One region of the Allobosea sp. LjRoot90 genome, then DNA from elsewhere that is predicted to be linked to it. Evidence: predicted binding sites of a transcription regulator. Region 1 holds the regulator's gene; each other region holds the start of a gene.

Evidence for each region. The regulator LexA, encoded in region 1, represses DNA repair genes until DNA is damaged. The targets are predictions, from matches to a motif close to TGTTCNNNNTGTGTTCNG.
Region 2: a site for LexA is predicted at 3,891-3,908, ahead of ACSQ3M_RS09325 (ImuA family protein). Genes of this name have one in related genera too.
Region 3: a site for LexA is predicted at 1,237-1,254, ahead of ACSQ3M_RS17160 (helicase-related protein). Genes of this name have one in related genera too.

What each region holds. Positions count from the first base shown of each region.
Region 1 is NZ_CAXUTF020000001.1:727,355-732,553, forward strand. It holds gene ACSQ3M_RS03500 (ComEC/Rec2 family competence protein) at 1-1,710, shown strand, start outside; gene lexA (transcriptional repressor LexA) at 1,704-2,435, opposite strand; gene ACSQ3M_RS03510 (molybdopterin molybdotransferase MoeA) at 2,539-3,750, opposite strand; gene moaC (cyclic pyranopterin monophosphate synthase MoaC) at 3,747-4,235, opposite strand; gene trpC (indole-3-glycerol phosphate synthase TrpC) at 4,232-5,044, opposite strand; gene trpD (anthranilate phosphoribosyltransferase) at 5,054-5,199, opposite strand, start outside.
Region 2 is NZ_CAXUTF020000002.1:552,290-557,488, forward strand. It holds gene ACSQ3M_RS09315 (error-prone DNA polymerase) at 1-1,374, opposite strand, end outside; gene ACSQ3M_RS09320 (Y-family DNA polymerase) at 1,613-3,145, opposite strand; gene ACSQ3M_RS09325 (ImuA family protein) at 3,063-3,881, opposite strand; gene ACSQ3M_RS09330 (DUF808 domain-containing protein) at 4,056-5,057, shown strand; gene ACSQ3M_RS09335 (AEC family transporter) at 5,161-5,199, shown strand, end outside.
Region 3 is NZ_CAXUTF020000004.1:365,874-371,072, forward strand. It holds gene ACSQ3M_RS17155 (alpha/beta fold hydrolase) at 136-1,026, shown strand; gene ACSQ3M_RS17160 (helicase-related protein) at 1,337-4,657, shown strand; gene ACSQ3M_RS17165 (RNA-binding S4 domain-containing protein) at 4,681-4,992, shown strand; gene fdxA (ferredoxin FdxA) at 5,153-5,199, shown strand, end outside.

The DNA of each region.
Region 1 (5,199 bases):
ACGTTGAAGCCGGGCGACCATATCAGCGCGACGGCGCGCCTGTTGCCGCCGCCGGGACCGGCACGCCCTGGCGGCTACGATTTCGCCCGCGACGCCTTCTTCCAAGGCATCGGCGCCGTCGGCAGCATCGCCGGCAAGATCACGCTCGCGCCGGCGCCGATCGAGATGCCGCGCCGGCTCGCTTTGGCGGTCGCGATCGACCAGGCTCGCAACGCGCTGACCGAGCGCATTGCGACGAGCGGGGGCGGACAGGCGGGGGCGATGGCGGCGGCGCTCGTCACCGGCAAGCGTGGGCTGATCAGCGAAGCAACCAACAACGACCTGCGCGCCGCCGGCATCTACCACATCGTCTCGATCTCCGGCCTGCACATGGTGCTCGCCGCCGGCACGATCTTCTGGCTGGCGCGGGCGCTGCTCGCGCTGTCGCAGACGGCGGCGCTCTACTGGCCGGTGAAGAAGCTTGCGGCGCTCGCAGCCATGCTCGGCGCCACCGGTTATTGCATTTTCTCCGGCGCCGAGGTCGCGACCGTGCGCTCGCTGATCATGACGCTGGTGATGCTGGGGGCGATCCTGGTCGACCGGCCGGCGCTCTCCATGCGCAATCTCGCACTCGCCGCGATCATCGTGCTGTTGCGCGAGCCCGAGGCCGTGCTCGGCCCGAGCTTCCAGATGTCGTTCGGGGCGGTCGCGGCTTTGATCGCCTTTGCCGAACGCTGGCAGGAACGCCCGCCCGACGCCGCAGCCGCATCATGGCCCTGGCCGCTGCGCCCGCTCTGGCTCTCAGCCGTCGGTATCGTGACCACGACCATGGTCGCGACCGCGGCAACGGCGCCCTATGGCGTCTACCATTTCCAGACCTTCAACCCGTTCGGACTGCTCGGCAATGCGCTAGCGCTGCCCTTCGTCTCGCTGATCGTGATGCCGGCCGCCGTCTTCGGCGTGCTCGCCTATCCGTTCGGGCTCGACTGGCCGGCCTGGGCGCTGATGGGCTGGGCTTCCGGTCTCGTGCTGAAGCTGGCTCACTGGGTCGCCGGTATCGACCGCTCGACCGTCGTGCTGCCCGCCTTCGGTTCGCTCGCCCTAATGTGCTTCTCGTTGTCCTTGCTCTGGCTGACGCTGTGGACGACGGCGCTGCGCTTCCTCGCCGCGCTGCCGCTGGTCGGTGGGCTGGCGCTGGCTTCGCATCCGTCGCGACCGGACATCCTGATCGAGCGCGACGGCTCGGGCGTGCTGGTGCGTGGACGAGAAGGGAAGATGGTGCTCGCCGGCAAGCCGAGCCGCTTCGTGCTGACGCAATGGCTGCATGCCGACGGCGATTCGCGTTCGCCCGACGATGCGGCCCTGCGCGAGGGCGCCGCCTGCGATGTCCGTGGCTGCATCATCCGCCTGCCGGATGGCCGCAGCGTCGCCTATACGCGCGACCGCATCGCCCTGGTCGAGGACTGCCAGCGCGCCGATCTCGTGGTGACGTCGCTTTATTGGAGCGCGCCTTGCGCTGCCCGGTTGATCGACCGCAGCGCACTCATCCGCGATGGCGCGACCGCCTATCATGCGGCCCGCGGCGGCTGGCGCGCCTATACGGCCGATGAGGCGGCGCGCCTGCGTCCGTGGACGCGTGCACGGCCGGAAACGCGGCCGGCGCCTGACCCCGCTCCTGCACCGACACCCGCGGCTGCGGAGCCGGCACAGGATGCGGAGATGCTTCAGTAACGTCGCATCAGGTTGACGAGACGGCCCTGGATCTTGACCCGGTCGGGCCCGAGAACGCGCGTCTCATAGGCGGGATTGGCGGCTTCGAGCGCGATCGAGGAGCCGCGCTTGCGCAGCCGCTTCAGCGTCGCTTCCTCGTCGTCGATCAGGGCGACGATGATGTCGCCGGTATTGGCGCTGTCTTGCTTGCGGATCACGACAGTGTCGCCGTCGAGGATGCCGGCCTCGATCATCGAATCGCCGCGAACCTCGAGCGCGTAATGCTCGCCGCTGCCAAGCATGTCGGCGGGCATGGACACGCTATGACTGCGGTCTTGGATCGCCGAGATCGGCGTGCCGGCGGCGATTCGGCCCATGACGGGGATGGAAACGGTGGCGCGCCCGTTCTCCTCGGCGCCTGCGGGGCGCGGCTTCGCCAAGGTGGCTGCCGGCGCTGGCGGGGTCTGGCCGAGTCCACCCTGGACGATAGAGGGGCTGAAGCGGCCGCGCTGCGCCTGCTGACCGCCGATGCCGTCCGGCATCTTGATGACTTCGAGCGCCCGCGCCCGGTTCGGAAGCCGGCGAATGAAGCCGCGTTCCTCAAGCGCCATGATCAGTCGGTGGATGCCGGATTTCGAGCGCAGATCGAGCGCGTCCTTCATTTCGTCGAAGGAGGGCGGTACGCCGGATTCGCGTAGGCGCTCATGGATGAAGCGAAGCAGTTCGAACTGTTTGCGTGTCAGCATGGTCGCGCCGCTCGCCTCTCGGGCTAGAATCGAAACAAAGCACGAACACCATAGCTGTTCGCTTTGTGTTCCGCAAGGCGCGCCTTGTCGTTACGCGAGGCCGTCAGCGCAGCCGGATGATGCGGCAGGGATCGCCCGCCTTGGCGGCCTCGGCGAAGACCGGGCGGATCACCAGCGCCTCGGCGCGCGACAAGTTCGCCAGCATCGATGAATCCTGCTTGGCGAAGGGCCGCACGCGACGCTTGCCATCGACGATTTCGAGGGTGGCGCGCAGATAATCCTGGCGCTCGTCATTGGCAGGTAGATCGATGACAAGGATGGCGGGCTCGCTGCGGTCGCGTTCGGGATCATCGATGCCGAGCAGAGCTTCGACCAGCGGGATGGCAAAGAGATGCCCGCAGACGATCGAGGAAACGGGATTGCCCGGCAGGCCGAGCGCGACCATGGCGTCGAGGCGACCCATCATCATAGGTTTGCCTGGGCGCATCGCGATCTTCCAGAAGCCGAGCTCCATGCCTTGCGCCTTCAGCGCGGCCTGGACGAGATCATGCTCGCCGACCGAGGCGCCGCCGAGCGTGATCAGGACGTCGGCTCCAGCCTCGCGCGCCGCCTCGATCTTGCCAGCGAGATCGGGGTGGTTGTCGCGGGCGATACCGAGGTCGAGCGCCGTGCCGCCGGCCTGCTCGACCAAAGCGGCGAGTGAAAAGCTGTTGGAGGCGACGATCTGGTCGGGGCCGACCGGCTCGCCCGGCAGGACGAGCTCGTCGCCGGTCGCGAGGATCGCGACCAAGGGCTTGCGGCGGACGGCGAGCGTCGGATGGCCCGCTGCCGCGGCGAGGCCAAGTGCAGCGCTGTCGAGCCGGCGGCCAGCTTTCAGCAAGACTTCGCCGGCCCTGAAGTCGAGCCCCGCCAGGCGCACGAACTGGCCGAGATCTGTAGGTTTGACGACCCGGATGACCGGACTGCCGACGTCTTCGGCATGCTCCTGAATGAGGATCGTGTCAGCGCCCTCGGGCAACGGTGCTCCCGTAAAGATCCGCACCGTCTCACCGAGGGAAATTCTCCCAGAGAAGCCGCGGCCAGCAGCGGACTCGCCAATGACGCGAAGCTGTGCGCCCCGCGCCAAGTCTTGGGCGCGCACGGCATAGCCGTCCATGGCCGAATTGGCGAAAGGGGGCTGGGTCCGCAGCGCGGCGACATCTTCTGCCAACACGCGGCCAGCACATTGCGCCAGCGGCAGTGTCTCGGCAGGCGTCGGGCCGGGTACGCTGTCGAGCAGCGCCCTGAGCGCGACGGGAACGGGAGTGAGGCTCATGCCGATTGCCCTGCGAGCTCATAGGTTCCGGACTTGCCGCCGGATTTATGCACGAGCTTGATGCCTTCGATATGCATGGCGCGGTCGACCGCCTTCACCATGTCGTAGACGGTGAGGCAGGCGACGCTGACGGCGGTGAGCGCCTCCATCTCGACGCCGGTCTTGCCGGTGAGCTTGACCTCGGCGCGAACGCGCACGCCAGGCAGCGCCTCGTCGATCGCAAGATCCACCGCGATCTTGGTCAGCAGCAGCGGGTGGCAGAGCGGGATCAGCTCATGGGCGCGTTTGGCCGCCATGATGCCGGCGAGGCGGGCGGTGCCGAGCACGTCGCCCTTCTTGGCTTCGCCGTCACGGACAATCGCCAGCGTCTCAGGCTGCATCACCACATGGCCTTCGGCGACCGCGATGCGGACGGTCTCGGCCTTGTCGCCGACATCGACCATATGGGCCGCGCCCTTCTGGTCGAGATGAGTGAGCCGGCTCACGCCGCCGCCTCGGTGGTCTTGCCAGTCAGCAGCTGTCGCGTTGCAGCCGCGACGTCCGCCTGGCGCATCAGGCTTTCGCCGACCAGGAAGGTGTTGACGCCGCAGGCCTGCAGGCGGGCGATGTCGGCATGGCTGAAGATGCCGCTCTCGCCGACGAGCAGGCGGTCCTTCGGCACGCGCGGCGCCAACCGCTCGGTGACGGCGAGATTGAGCTCGAAGCTGCGCAGGTCGCGATTGTTGATGCCGACCAGCCTGGTGTCGAGCTTCAATGCGCGCTCCAGCTCGGCCTCGTCATGGACCTCGGCGAGCGCGGCCATGCCGAGCGCCTTCGCCGTGGCGGTGAGCTCCCGCGCCGCGGCATCGTCGAGCGATGCCATAATGATCAGGATGCAGTCGGCGCCCCAGCTGCGGGCTTCGAAGACCTGATAGGGCTCGAACATGAAATCCTTGCGCAGGCCGGGCAGGCCGGAGGCGGCGCGCGCCTGCGCAAGGTCTTTCGGCTGGCCCTGGAACGAGGGCGTGTCGGTCAGGACCGAAAGGCAGGCCGCGCCGCCGGCGGCATAGGCCTTGGCCAGCGCCGGCGGGTCGAAATCGGCGCGGATCAGCCCTTTGGACGGGGAGGCCTTCTTGATCTCGGCGATCAGGGCCGGGCCGCCGGCGCGGTGCTTGGCCTCGAGCGCACCGATGAAATCGCGCGGCGCCGGCATCGCCGCAGCACGCTTCTCGATCTCGGCTTGCGGCACCGCGGCGCGCGCTGCGGCGATCTCCTCGCGCTTATAGGCCTCGATCCGCTTCAGGATGTCGGGCATGGGGCAGCCTCACGCATTGGAGCTGGCGACGAGGGTCGCGAGCGCAGCCTTGGCCTTGCCATTGTCCAGCACCGCATAGGCCTGCGCCAGCCCCTCGCCGAGCGTGGCGGCCTTGCCGGCGACGACGAGCGCGGCTGCGGCGTTGAAGGCGGCGA
Region 2 (5,199 bases), on a different contig from region 1:
CATGGCGCTGCGCGGCCGGTAATGGATTACGGTCGCGGCGATGCCGGCGCGAGTGCGACCATACCGTTCATAGATCCACTGGATCACCTCCTCGCGCCGCTCATGCTCGAAATCGACGTCGATATCGGGCGGTTCGCGCCGCTCGGTCGAGATGAAGCGCTCGAACAGCACGTCGCTCTCGGCCGGATTCACGGCGGTGATGCCGAGCACGTAGCAGACGGCGGAATTGGCGGCGGAGCCCCGGCCCTGGCAGAGGATGCCCCTGCTCTCGGCGAAATCGACGATCTGGCGGATGGTCAGGAAATAACGGGCGTAGTCGAGCTTGCCGATCAAGGCGAGCTCCTTGGCCAGCAGATCGCGCACCTTCGCCGGCACACCTTCCGGATAGCGGACTTCGCCACATTTCCGGACGAGTTCCTCCAGCCAGGCTTGAGGCTCCCAGCCGGGCGGCACCGGCTCGTCGGGGTATTCGTATTTCAACTCGCCCAGATCGAAATCGATGCGCCCGAGGAAATGTTGCGTCTCTGCGATCGCCTCCGGCGCGTCCCTGAAGAGCCGAGCCATCTCCTGCGGCGCCTTGAGATGGCGCTCGGCATTGGCTTCGAGGAGGCGCCCGGCCTTGTCGATCGTCGTGCCCTCGCGGATGCAGGTCAGCAGATCCTGCAAGTCGCGCTGCTCGGGCGCGTCATAGAGCACGTCGTTGCTGGCGATCAGCGGCGTGCGGGTCGCAGCCGCGATGCTTTTCAGCCGGGCAAGGCGACGGCGATCGTCGCCGCGGCGTGACATGCTGGCGGCGAGCCAGACCGCACCGGGCGCGGCATCGTCGAGCCGGGCGAGTATCTCGGACAAACCGTCGAGCCGGCGTTCCGGCATGACGATCAGCAGGAGGTCGCGGGCATCGTTCAGCAGGTCTTCGAGATTGAGGATGCACTCGCCCTTGCCGCCACGCAGATTACCGGTGGTGAGCAGGCGGCAGAGCCGGCCCCAGCCGGCGCGGTTGGCGGGGTAGACGACGATGTCGGGCGCGCTGTCGGCGAAGACGAGGCGGCTGCCGGTGACGAGCTTGAAGGCCTTCGCCATCGCCTGGAGCTGAGGCAAGGTGAAGGGTAAGTCGGCGAAGGCCGGGTTCTCGACCCAGATGTATTCGCCGGGGCTGCCACCTTCGCGAATCTTTTCGGGAGCCAGTACGCCATCCTCGCGCAGATCGCGCAGCGCGCTCCAGGCCCGCACCACGCCGGCGACCGTGTTGCGGTCGGCGATGCCGAGGCCGGTCTGGCCGAGCAGCAGCGCGGTCATCACCAGGTTCGGCCCGGGCGAGGCGCCGCGCAGGAAGGAGAAATTCGTCGCGGCGACGGGCTCGGCATAGGCGGTCATGACCGCGCCTGCCGAAGGTTATCGCCCGCGCGTGGGAACCGCGCCCTGTCCTCTCCCCCCTTGTGGGGGAGAGTTAGAGAGGGGGGTAGCCAGTCGTGCTGCTGCGGGAGCAGGGCGCCCTCGATATCGGTTGGGTCCAGCCTTCCAGCACAGCACTCTCGATACCCCCCTCCCCAACCCTCCCCCACAAGGGGGGAGGGAGTGCGTGGGCGCCCGGTCCGAGAGGTCGCATGCCCGCTCATGCGAACAGCCCGTGCAGATACCAGCGCGGCGCGGTCGTCTCGCGGCCGTAGAGACCGGCGCGGAAGAGCCAGAAGCGGCGCCCCTGCGCATCCTCGACGCGATAGTAATCCCGCGTGTGTTCATTGGGCCCGTCGCGCCACCAGTCCGGCGCGATCCGCTCCGGCCCCTCGGCTCGGGCGATCTCGTGCAGCACGCGCCGCCAGCGGAAGCGCAAGGGCGGGCCATCCGGCACCTCGGCCAGGGTCTCGACCGGTTGGGGTGGCTCGAAAAGCTGGAGCGGGCGGGCCGGCGGCTCGTCCGGTTGCGAGACCGGCCAGGGCGCCTCGTCCGACTTGGCGGCTGCCGGGACCAACGCAGCCTCGCGCTCGGGCTGATGGCTGTCCTGCGCGACGAAGCGCAGCACGCGCTCACGGCCGAAGCGGGCGACCAGCCGGTCGATCAGATCGGCCACCGCCTCCTCCTCGACGGCGCGCCCGTCGAGGCTCGCCTGGGGCGTTCCGAGCGGCTCGCAGACCAGCACCCCGATTCTGATCGCGTCGAAGCCGAAGCCGGGATCGAGCGGGTCGGCCAGGCTGTCGATGCGTTCGCGATAGAGCCGCAGGATCGCGGCGGCGTCGCGCGACGGCCGGCCAGTCTCCAGCGCCAGCCGGCGCACGGCACCATCGCTGCGAAAGAAGCTGATCTCGAAGACGCGCCCGCCCTCGCCTCGTGCCTCGAGCAGGCGTCCGGCCTCGCCGAGCAGGCGGGCGACGATCGCCTCCAGCCCGTCTGTGTCCTGCAGCGGATCGGGGAAATGCCGCTCGACCACGCAATCGGGCGGCGTCCGCAAAGGCGTGATGCGGGCGTCCTCATGGCCGAGGATGCGGCGCAGCCTTGTAACGAGTGTCTCGCCGAAGCGGGCGGCGAGCGTATGCGAGGGCCGGCCGGCGAGATCGCCCAGCGTCTTCAGCCCGGCGCGCGACAGGGCGATCACCGTCTCTGGCGAAGCCTCCAGCGCCGCGACCGGCAGCGGCAGTGTCCGTCGCTCATCCTCGCCCGGACGGGAGACGGCGCAGTCGCCGAAACGGCAGAGGGCGCGGGCCGCCTCCGGTGTCCCGGCGATACTGGCGAGCAGGCTCAGGCCGAGCCGGCGCATGCCGAGGCCGAGCCGCTGGCGCAGGGCCACCTCGCCGCCGAAGAGATGGGCGCAGCCGGTGATGTCGAGCACGAGCCCATGCGGCGGATCGAGCGCGACGAGCGGGGTGAAGCGATCGCAGAGCGCGGCGAGCCATTCGATCAAGCGCTGGTCGGCGGCCGGATCCGCCTCGACCACCGCCAGCTCCGGGATGCGGGCGCGGGCGTCGGCCAACGTCAGCCCGCGCGTCAGGCCGAGCTTGACCGCCTGTTTGTCGCAATCGGCGAGGCGCAACGCACCGCGATCCTTCTCGACCAGGACGAGCGGGCGCTCATCCGGCCCGGCGGAGGCCCGCCGGCGCAGGCGCTCGCTCGCCAGATAGGGAAACCAGAGGGCGAGATAGCGGCGCTGCATCCCTGTTGCCTCCCTCGTCCCCAATCCTGTCCCGGAAACATCGTTCGTCACGGTTCCACTCCACACGCCACTCACGCTCACCAAGGCCGCCGCGATGACGCAGCAGCCGTAATCCGAAGGCGGGATCGCCCGGCGCCTGCGCCTCCCGCGCCCGCGACGGCAAAGCGCGCACCTGCCAGCGCGTGCTGGCGGCGCTGGGCTCCGGCTGCGCTGCTACCCGCAACAGCAGGGTCAGGACGCCGGAGGCCTCCGCCGCCAGCGCGAGGCGGCGGCTGGCGGTCAGGTCGAATTGGCGCGGCGCGCCCCACGGCTCGATCAGCGTCGCCCCGAGCGCGGCGCAGCGCGCCGCTTCCGCGCCGGCCCGCAACGCTCCCTCGCCGTCCCTGACCCTGACCAGCAGGATCTGCGACGGATCGAGCCCGAGCTCGGCCAGGCCCGGCGGATGCAGGCGCCCGGCCTCGGCGTCGAGGAAATCCTGCCGGACCCAGAGCAAAGGTCGCGATCCGGCGGCGCGCAGCGCCAGGGCCGCGGCGAAGCCCGTGGCGGCGGGAAGATCGGCCGCGCCCGAGGCATAGACCTCATGCAGGGCGGCGCGTGCGATGCCGCCTCCCAGCGGCTCGTCCAGCGAGGGCGCCCCGAAGGCGACGTGCTCCACCGGCGCGAGCTCGCGCGCCAGCCCCGCCAGAGCGAGGCTCTGCCGCAGGGCAGCCAGGGAACGGGTGGAAGCGTCAGCCATCGGAGTATATGTTCACTTTTTGTTCCAAGCATAAAGCGACTCCAAACCGTGCCGGAGTCAAGTCCGCATCCGCTCCCGCTTGCCTGCGAGCGCCTCGCTGCTGTCATATCAGGGCAAATCTGATCGCTTATCAGCTGCGCGCCGCCCACCCTGCGGCCTCGCCTGGAGACCGCCATGAGCTCGGGACTGTTCGCCCTTCTCGACGACGTCGCAGCCTTGGCCAAAGTCGCTGCGGCCGCGCTCGACGACGCAGCCGCACAGGCGACCAAGGCCGGTGCCAAGGCGGCCGGCATCGTCATCGACGACGCGGCGGTGACACCGCGCTACGCCGTCGGCTTCGCGGCGGAGCGCGAATTGCCGATCATCGGGAAGATCGCGCTCGGCTCACTGAAGAACAAGCTGCTCTTCCTCTTGCCGGCAGCGCTGGTGCTCAGCCTCGTCGCGCCCTGGGCGATCACGCCGCTCTTGATGGCGGGCGGCGCCTATCTCTGCTTCGAGGGCTTCGAGAAGGTCTACGAACTCGCCGTGCCGCATGCCCATCATGACGAGGCCGCCGGCGAGGGCGGCACCGACATCCTCGACGCAAAGCAGCTCGAGGAGCAGAAGATCGCCGGCGCGATCAAGACCGATTTCATCCTCTCGGCCGAAATCATGGCGATCACGCTCGCCGGCGTCACCGCCTCCTCCTTCTGGATGCAGGCGCTGGTGCTGGCCGTGGTCGGCCTCGGCATGACCGTGCTGGTCTATGGCGTCGTTGCCCTGATCGTGAAGGCGGACGATGCCGGCGTCGCGCTGGCACGCAGCGGCCTTCTCCCGATCCGGCTCCTCGGTCGTGGCCTCGTCACCGGCATGCCGCCCTTCCTCAAGGTGCTGAGCGCGGTCGGCACGGCGGCGATGCTCTGGGTCGGCGGCGGCATCATCATCCACGGCCTCGCCGGCTACGGGCTCGCCGGGATCGAGCATGCCATCCATGGCGTCGCCGTCGCGGCCGGGCAGGCCTGGCCAGCGCTCACGGGCTTGCTCGAATGGCTGGCCACCGCGGCGGCCTCCGCGGTGTTCGGGCTCATCGTCGGCGGGCTCTGCCTCGTCGGCATGCATGTCATCGTCGAGCCGATCCTGAAGGCCCGGCGCGGCAGCAGCTCGAAGACTGCCGCAGTGGAGGCCGAGCGGCACTAACGCCGCCCAAGCGCAGGCCCCATGCGTCTGTGGCAGCCGCGATAGCCGTCAAAATCTGCTAGCGCGATGTCACAGGCCCGCTGCGCGGGCGACCGGTCCGCCCATGCTGCAATTCCTTGCCACCAGCACGCCCTTCTTCGCG
Region 3 (5,199 bases), on a different contig from region 1:
TAAGATCGGCGGCTATCCCCGCCTGCGTCTCAGCCGCTGCCCGACTCGCACTGCATGGGGCCTCCGCCATCCGACGAATTGCGGGAGGTCCGGGCGAGGGGGTAGCCTTTGCGGCGATTCGCCTCCGGAGCCGCCATGTCCAGCGATTTTGCCTTGCCGCCCGGCCTCAGGCATCGCCAGGTCGTCGTGCGTGACACCGTCCTGCATGTCGCCGAGGTTGGCGATGGGCCGGCGGTACTGCTGCTGCATGGCTGGCCGGAATTCTGGATGAGCTGGCTGCCGCTGATGAACCGGCTGCATGGCGAGTTCCGGCTGATTGCGCCCGATCTGCGCGGCTTCGGCGATAGCGGCAAATCTTCCGGGCCGCGCAGCGATGTCGGCGCCAACAGCCATGCCGACGACATGGCGGCGCTGCTGGAGGCGCTCGGCCTCGGCCGGGTCGGCGTCGTCGGCCATGATGTCGGCGCCTATGTCGCGCAGGGGCTGGCGCGGCGTCATCCGCAGCGGGTCGAGAAGCTCTTGTTCTTCAACTGCCCGACGCCGAGCGTCGGCTCGGCCTGGGTCCGCGACGGCCATGTCAACGAGATCTGGTACCAGTCCTTCCAGCAATTGCCGCTGGCCGAGCAGTTGATCGGTTCGAGCCGCGAGGCCTGCGCGCTCTATCTCGGGCACTTCCTGACGCATTGGTGCCATCGCAAGGACGCCTTCGCGCCGGTCTTCGACCTTTGGGTCGAGAACTTCATGAAGCCGGGCAATCTGCGCGGTGGCTTCGACTGGTATCGCAGCCAGAACGCGGCGCGGATCGCCGCGATCGACGGCCATCCGGCGCCATCCGTGCCGATCCATCAGCGCACCCGGGTGCATTGGGGCCGGCACGACCCGATCCTGAAGTCCGAATGGTCCGCCTTCCTGTCGCATTATTTCGACGATGTGGAGGTGACCTTCTGCGAGAGCGCCGGCCACTTCGTCCATGTCGAGGCGCCGGACGAGGCGGCGCAGGTCCTGAGCGAGGTCTTTGGAGACTGACCGGAACGCCTGCCTGCAGCAATCGTCGCCTTGCCCCTCGTTCCGCCGACAAGACGGCCTACATAGGCGAAAGCGGCCCTCGCGCGCGCAAGTCGGCGAAGGATGGACAATGAAGACGATTCAAAATCTTGTGGTTTTTGAATCGCTTGCCGCAATATCTCGCCGTGAACGAAACCTGATTCTGTGAGAGTCAGCGATTCGCCCCCGCTTCGTTCCGGACTCGTTCTGTTCACGGATCGGGTTGCTTTTACGCCGCCCGACTCGATAGGGCTCGCGGCTGCCCAGACTGCAGGAAAGCTCCAGCGTCTTGATCCAACCTCGTTCCCTTCCGCCTTCGCTCCGCTCCCGCGGTGTCACGGCGGTGCTCGGCCCGACCAATACCGGTAAGACCCATCTCGCCATCGAGCGGATGGTCGCGCATCCGACTGGGATGATCGGCCTGCCGCTGCGCCTGCTGGCGCGCGAGGTCTATCAGCGCGTGGTCGACAAGGTCGGGCCGCAGGCGGTCGCGCTGATCACCGGCGAGGAAAAGATCAAGCCGGAGCGGCCGAGGTTCTGGGTCTGCACGGTCGAGGCGATGCCACGTGACCTCGCGGTCGATTTCGTCGCCATCGACGAAATCCAGCTCGCCGCCGATCTCGACCGCGGGCATGTTTTCGCCGACCGGCTGCTCAATCATCGCGGGCGCGAGGAGACGATGCTGATCGGTGCCGGCACGATGAGGCCGCTGGTCGAGCAGCTCATCCCCGGCGTCAACGTGGTCTCTCGCCCGCGCCTGTCGAAGCTCTCCTTCGCCGGCGACCGCAAGATCACCCGCCTGCCGCGGCGCTCGGCGATCGTCGCCTTCTCGGCCGAGGAGGTCTATGCCATCGCCGAGCTGATCCGCCGGCAGAAGGGCGGCGCGGCGGTGGTGCTTGGCGCGCTATCCCCGCGTACGCGAAACGCCCAGGTCGAGATCTACCAATCGGGCGATGTCGATTATCTCGTCGCCACCGACGCGATCGGCATGGGGCTCAACCTCGATGTCGACCACATCGCCTTCGCCGGCGACAGCAAGTTCGACGGCCATCATTATCGCAAGCTCAATCCGGCCGAGTTCGGCCAGGTCGCAGGCCGGGCCGGCCGGCATCTGCGCGACGGTACCTTTGGTACGACCGGGCGCTCGCCGCCCTTCGAGCAGGAGCTGGTCGAGGCGATCGAGGACCATCGCTTCGAATCGGTTCGGCAAGTGCAATGGCGCAATTCCGATCTCGATTTGCGTTCGATCGCCGGCCTGATCGACAGCCTCAACATCCAGCCGCAGGAGCAAGGGCTGACCCGCGCCCTGATTGCCGAGGACATGACGACGCTGGAGATCCTGGCGCGCGATCAGGACGTCGCGCGACTGGCCCAGGGCAAGCCGGCGGTGACACGGCTCTGGGAAGTCTGCGGCCTGCCGGATTATCGCAAGATTGCGCCGATGCAGCACGCCGAATTGGCGACGACGTTGTATCTGCGTTTGATGCGCCACGGCCGGCTCGATCCGGACTGGTATGCCGGTCAATTGGCCGCGCTCGACCGCGTCGATGGCGAGATCGATACGCTCTCAGCCCGCATCTCCCAGGTCCGGACCTGGACCTATGTTGCCAACCGGCCGGACTGGTTGTCCGATCCAGAGCATTGGCAGGGGGTGGCGCGTCTTGTAGAGGACAGGCTGTCGGACGCTTTGCACGAACGGCTTGCCAGCCGATTCGTCGATCGGCGTACGAGCGTGTTGATGCGTCGCCTGCGGGAGAATGCAATGTTGGAGGCCGAAGTCACCGCGACCGGCGATGTCCTGGTCGAGGGACAGCATGTCGGATTGCTGCAAGGCTTCCGTTTCACGGCCGACCCCAAAGCGGGTGGGCCGGAAGCGAAGGCGCTGAACGCTGCGGCGCTGAAGGCGCTGGCTGGCGAGCTCGAGGCACGCGCCTCGCGCGTCGTGCTGGCTGGCGACGATGCCTTCGTGCTGTCGCATGACGGGCTGGTGCGCTGGATCGGCGAGCCGGTGGCGCGCCTGACCGCCGGCGAGAAGGTGCTGGAGCCGCGCCTGCGCCTGATGGTCGACGACCATCTGCCGGCGCAGGCCCGTGAGCAGATCGAGGCCCGGCTGGCGGCCTGGCTGAAGCATCACATCACCAAGCTACTCGGCCCGCTCCAGATCCTGGAGAATGCCGAAAGCGCTGCCGGCATTGCCCGCGGCATCGCCTATCAGACGGCCGAGGCGCTCGGCGTGCTCGAGCGCGCCAAGGTCGCCGAGGAGATGAAGACGCTCGACCAGGAAGGCCGGGCGGCGCTGCGCCAGCTCGGCATCCGCTTCGGCGCCTTCCACCTCTATGTCCCGGCGCTGCTGAAGCCGGCGCCGCGCGCGCTCGCGGCTCAGCTCTGGACGCTGAAGCACGGCAATCCCGAGACGGCCGGGCTCGACGACATCTCCCATCTCGCCTCGTCGGGACGGACCTCGTTCCCAGCCAACAAGGACGTACCCAAGGGGCTCTACCGCGCCGCCGGCTATCGCGTCTGTGGCGAGCGTGCGGTGCGCGTCGACATCCTGGAGCGGCTCGCCGACCTGATCCGCCCCGCGATCGCCTATCGCCCGGGTATGACGCTCGGCCAACCGCCGGCGGGTGCCGCCGACCAGGATGGCTTCGTTGCCACCGGGGCGATGACATCGCTCGTTGGCTGCGCCGGCGAAGATTTCGCCTCGATCCTGCGCTCGCTCGGCTATGTCTCGCAGAAGCGGCCCGGCCCTGCGATCACCGCGGCGCTCGCCGTCGCGCCGCAGCCTGCGCCAACCGAAGCGCCGGCGCCGGCGGAAGCTGTGGCCGAGGAGGCCGAGGCGCTCAATGAGGCTCCCGCTGTCGAGGCGGAGGCTGTCGTCGCTGAAAGCGCCGACAATGCCGCGCCGGCGGGCGAAACGCCTGATGTTCCGGTCCTGACAGATGCGGACGTCGCTGCAGCGGCTTCAGTCGAGGAAGAGTCGGTCAACCCGGTCGAGCTAGTGCCGGCCGATGCGATGTCGACGCTGGCGCTTCCGGGCGACGAGCCGGCGACGGAGACCGCCCCTCAAGCGGAAGCCGAGACCGCGGCGGCCGAACCTGCTGCAACTGTCGAGGCGGCTGCACCGGCCGAGCCGGAGCTGATCGAGATCTGGCGGCCGCATCGCCATCAGGGCGGTCGGCGTCCCGAGCAGGGTCAGCGCGGCCGTCGGCCCGAGCGACGTGCCGGCGCCGAGACTGCTCCTGCCGAAGGCGGCGAGGCCAAGCCTGGTGGTCAGCGGCCGAACCGGAATCGCTGGCGCGAGGGCGGCTGGAACGGCCCGCGCCCGGCTGGCGGTAGCGAGGTCAAGCCTGCGACGCAGGAGGCCGCCGGCCGCAATGCCCAGCCGGGTCGCGACGGGCGCCCGGACCGAGGCCCGCGGCCGGAGTTCAAGCGCGATGGCGGTCGCCCTGGCGGCGGTCCGCGCCGCGACGAGCGTGGCGGCAAGGAGCAGCGCTTCCAGCAGCCAGCCCGGCCGCGCCCGGCCGAGCGTCAGCCCGATCCGGACTCGCCTTTCGCCAAGCTCCTGGCCCTGAAGGCCCAGCTCGAGGGCAATGACGGGCGCAAGAGCTGATATCGTAGAGGTGCGGGGTCTGCTTGCGGGACGATCGGCAACGCCTCGACAAATGGCTCTGGTTCGCGCGCTTCGCGCGGACGCGGCCCTCCGCCGTGCGGCTGGTGGAGGACGGGCATGTGCGGGTTGCACGCAAGCGGGTCGACAATCCGGCACTCGGCCTCAAGCTCGACGACGTGCTGACACTCGCCTTGCCGCATGCGACGCTGGTCGTGCGCGTGAGCGCTTTCGCTGAGCGCCGCGGCTCTTATGAGCAGGCGCAGACGTTGTACGAGGTCCTCAGCGGAGGCGAGCGCGGCGATGCGCCGCTTGCGCCCGACGAGCCTGCGGGATAGAGCGCGTGTCAGATGTGGCGAGCGCTGGCACGCCCGCGAAAAATCTTCTCGAAACGCTGGTTTCGATGGAAGTTTGATCTCGTTTCCGGTCGTGACAGGGCCTTGAAACAGTCTCTCGACCGGCTCTAAAGAAGGGCCGGCCGATCGGAAGGATAGCGCCATGACCTATGTGGTCACCGAGAACTGCATCAAGTGCAAGTACATGGA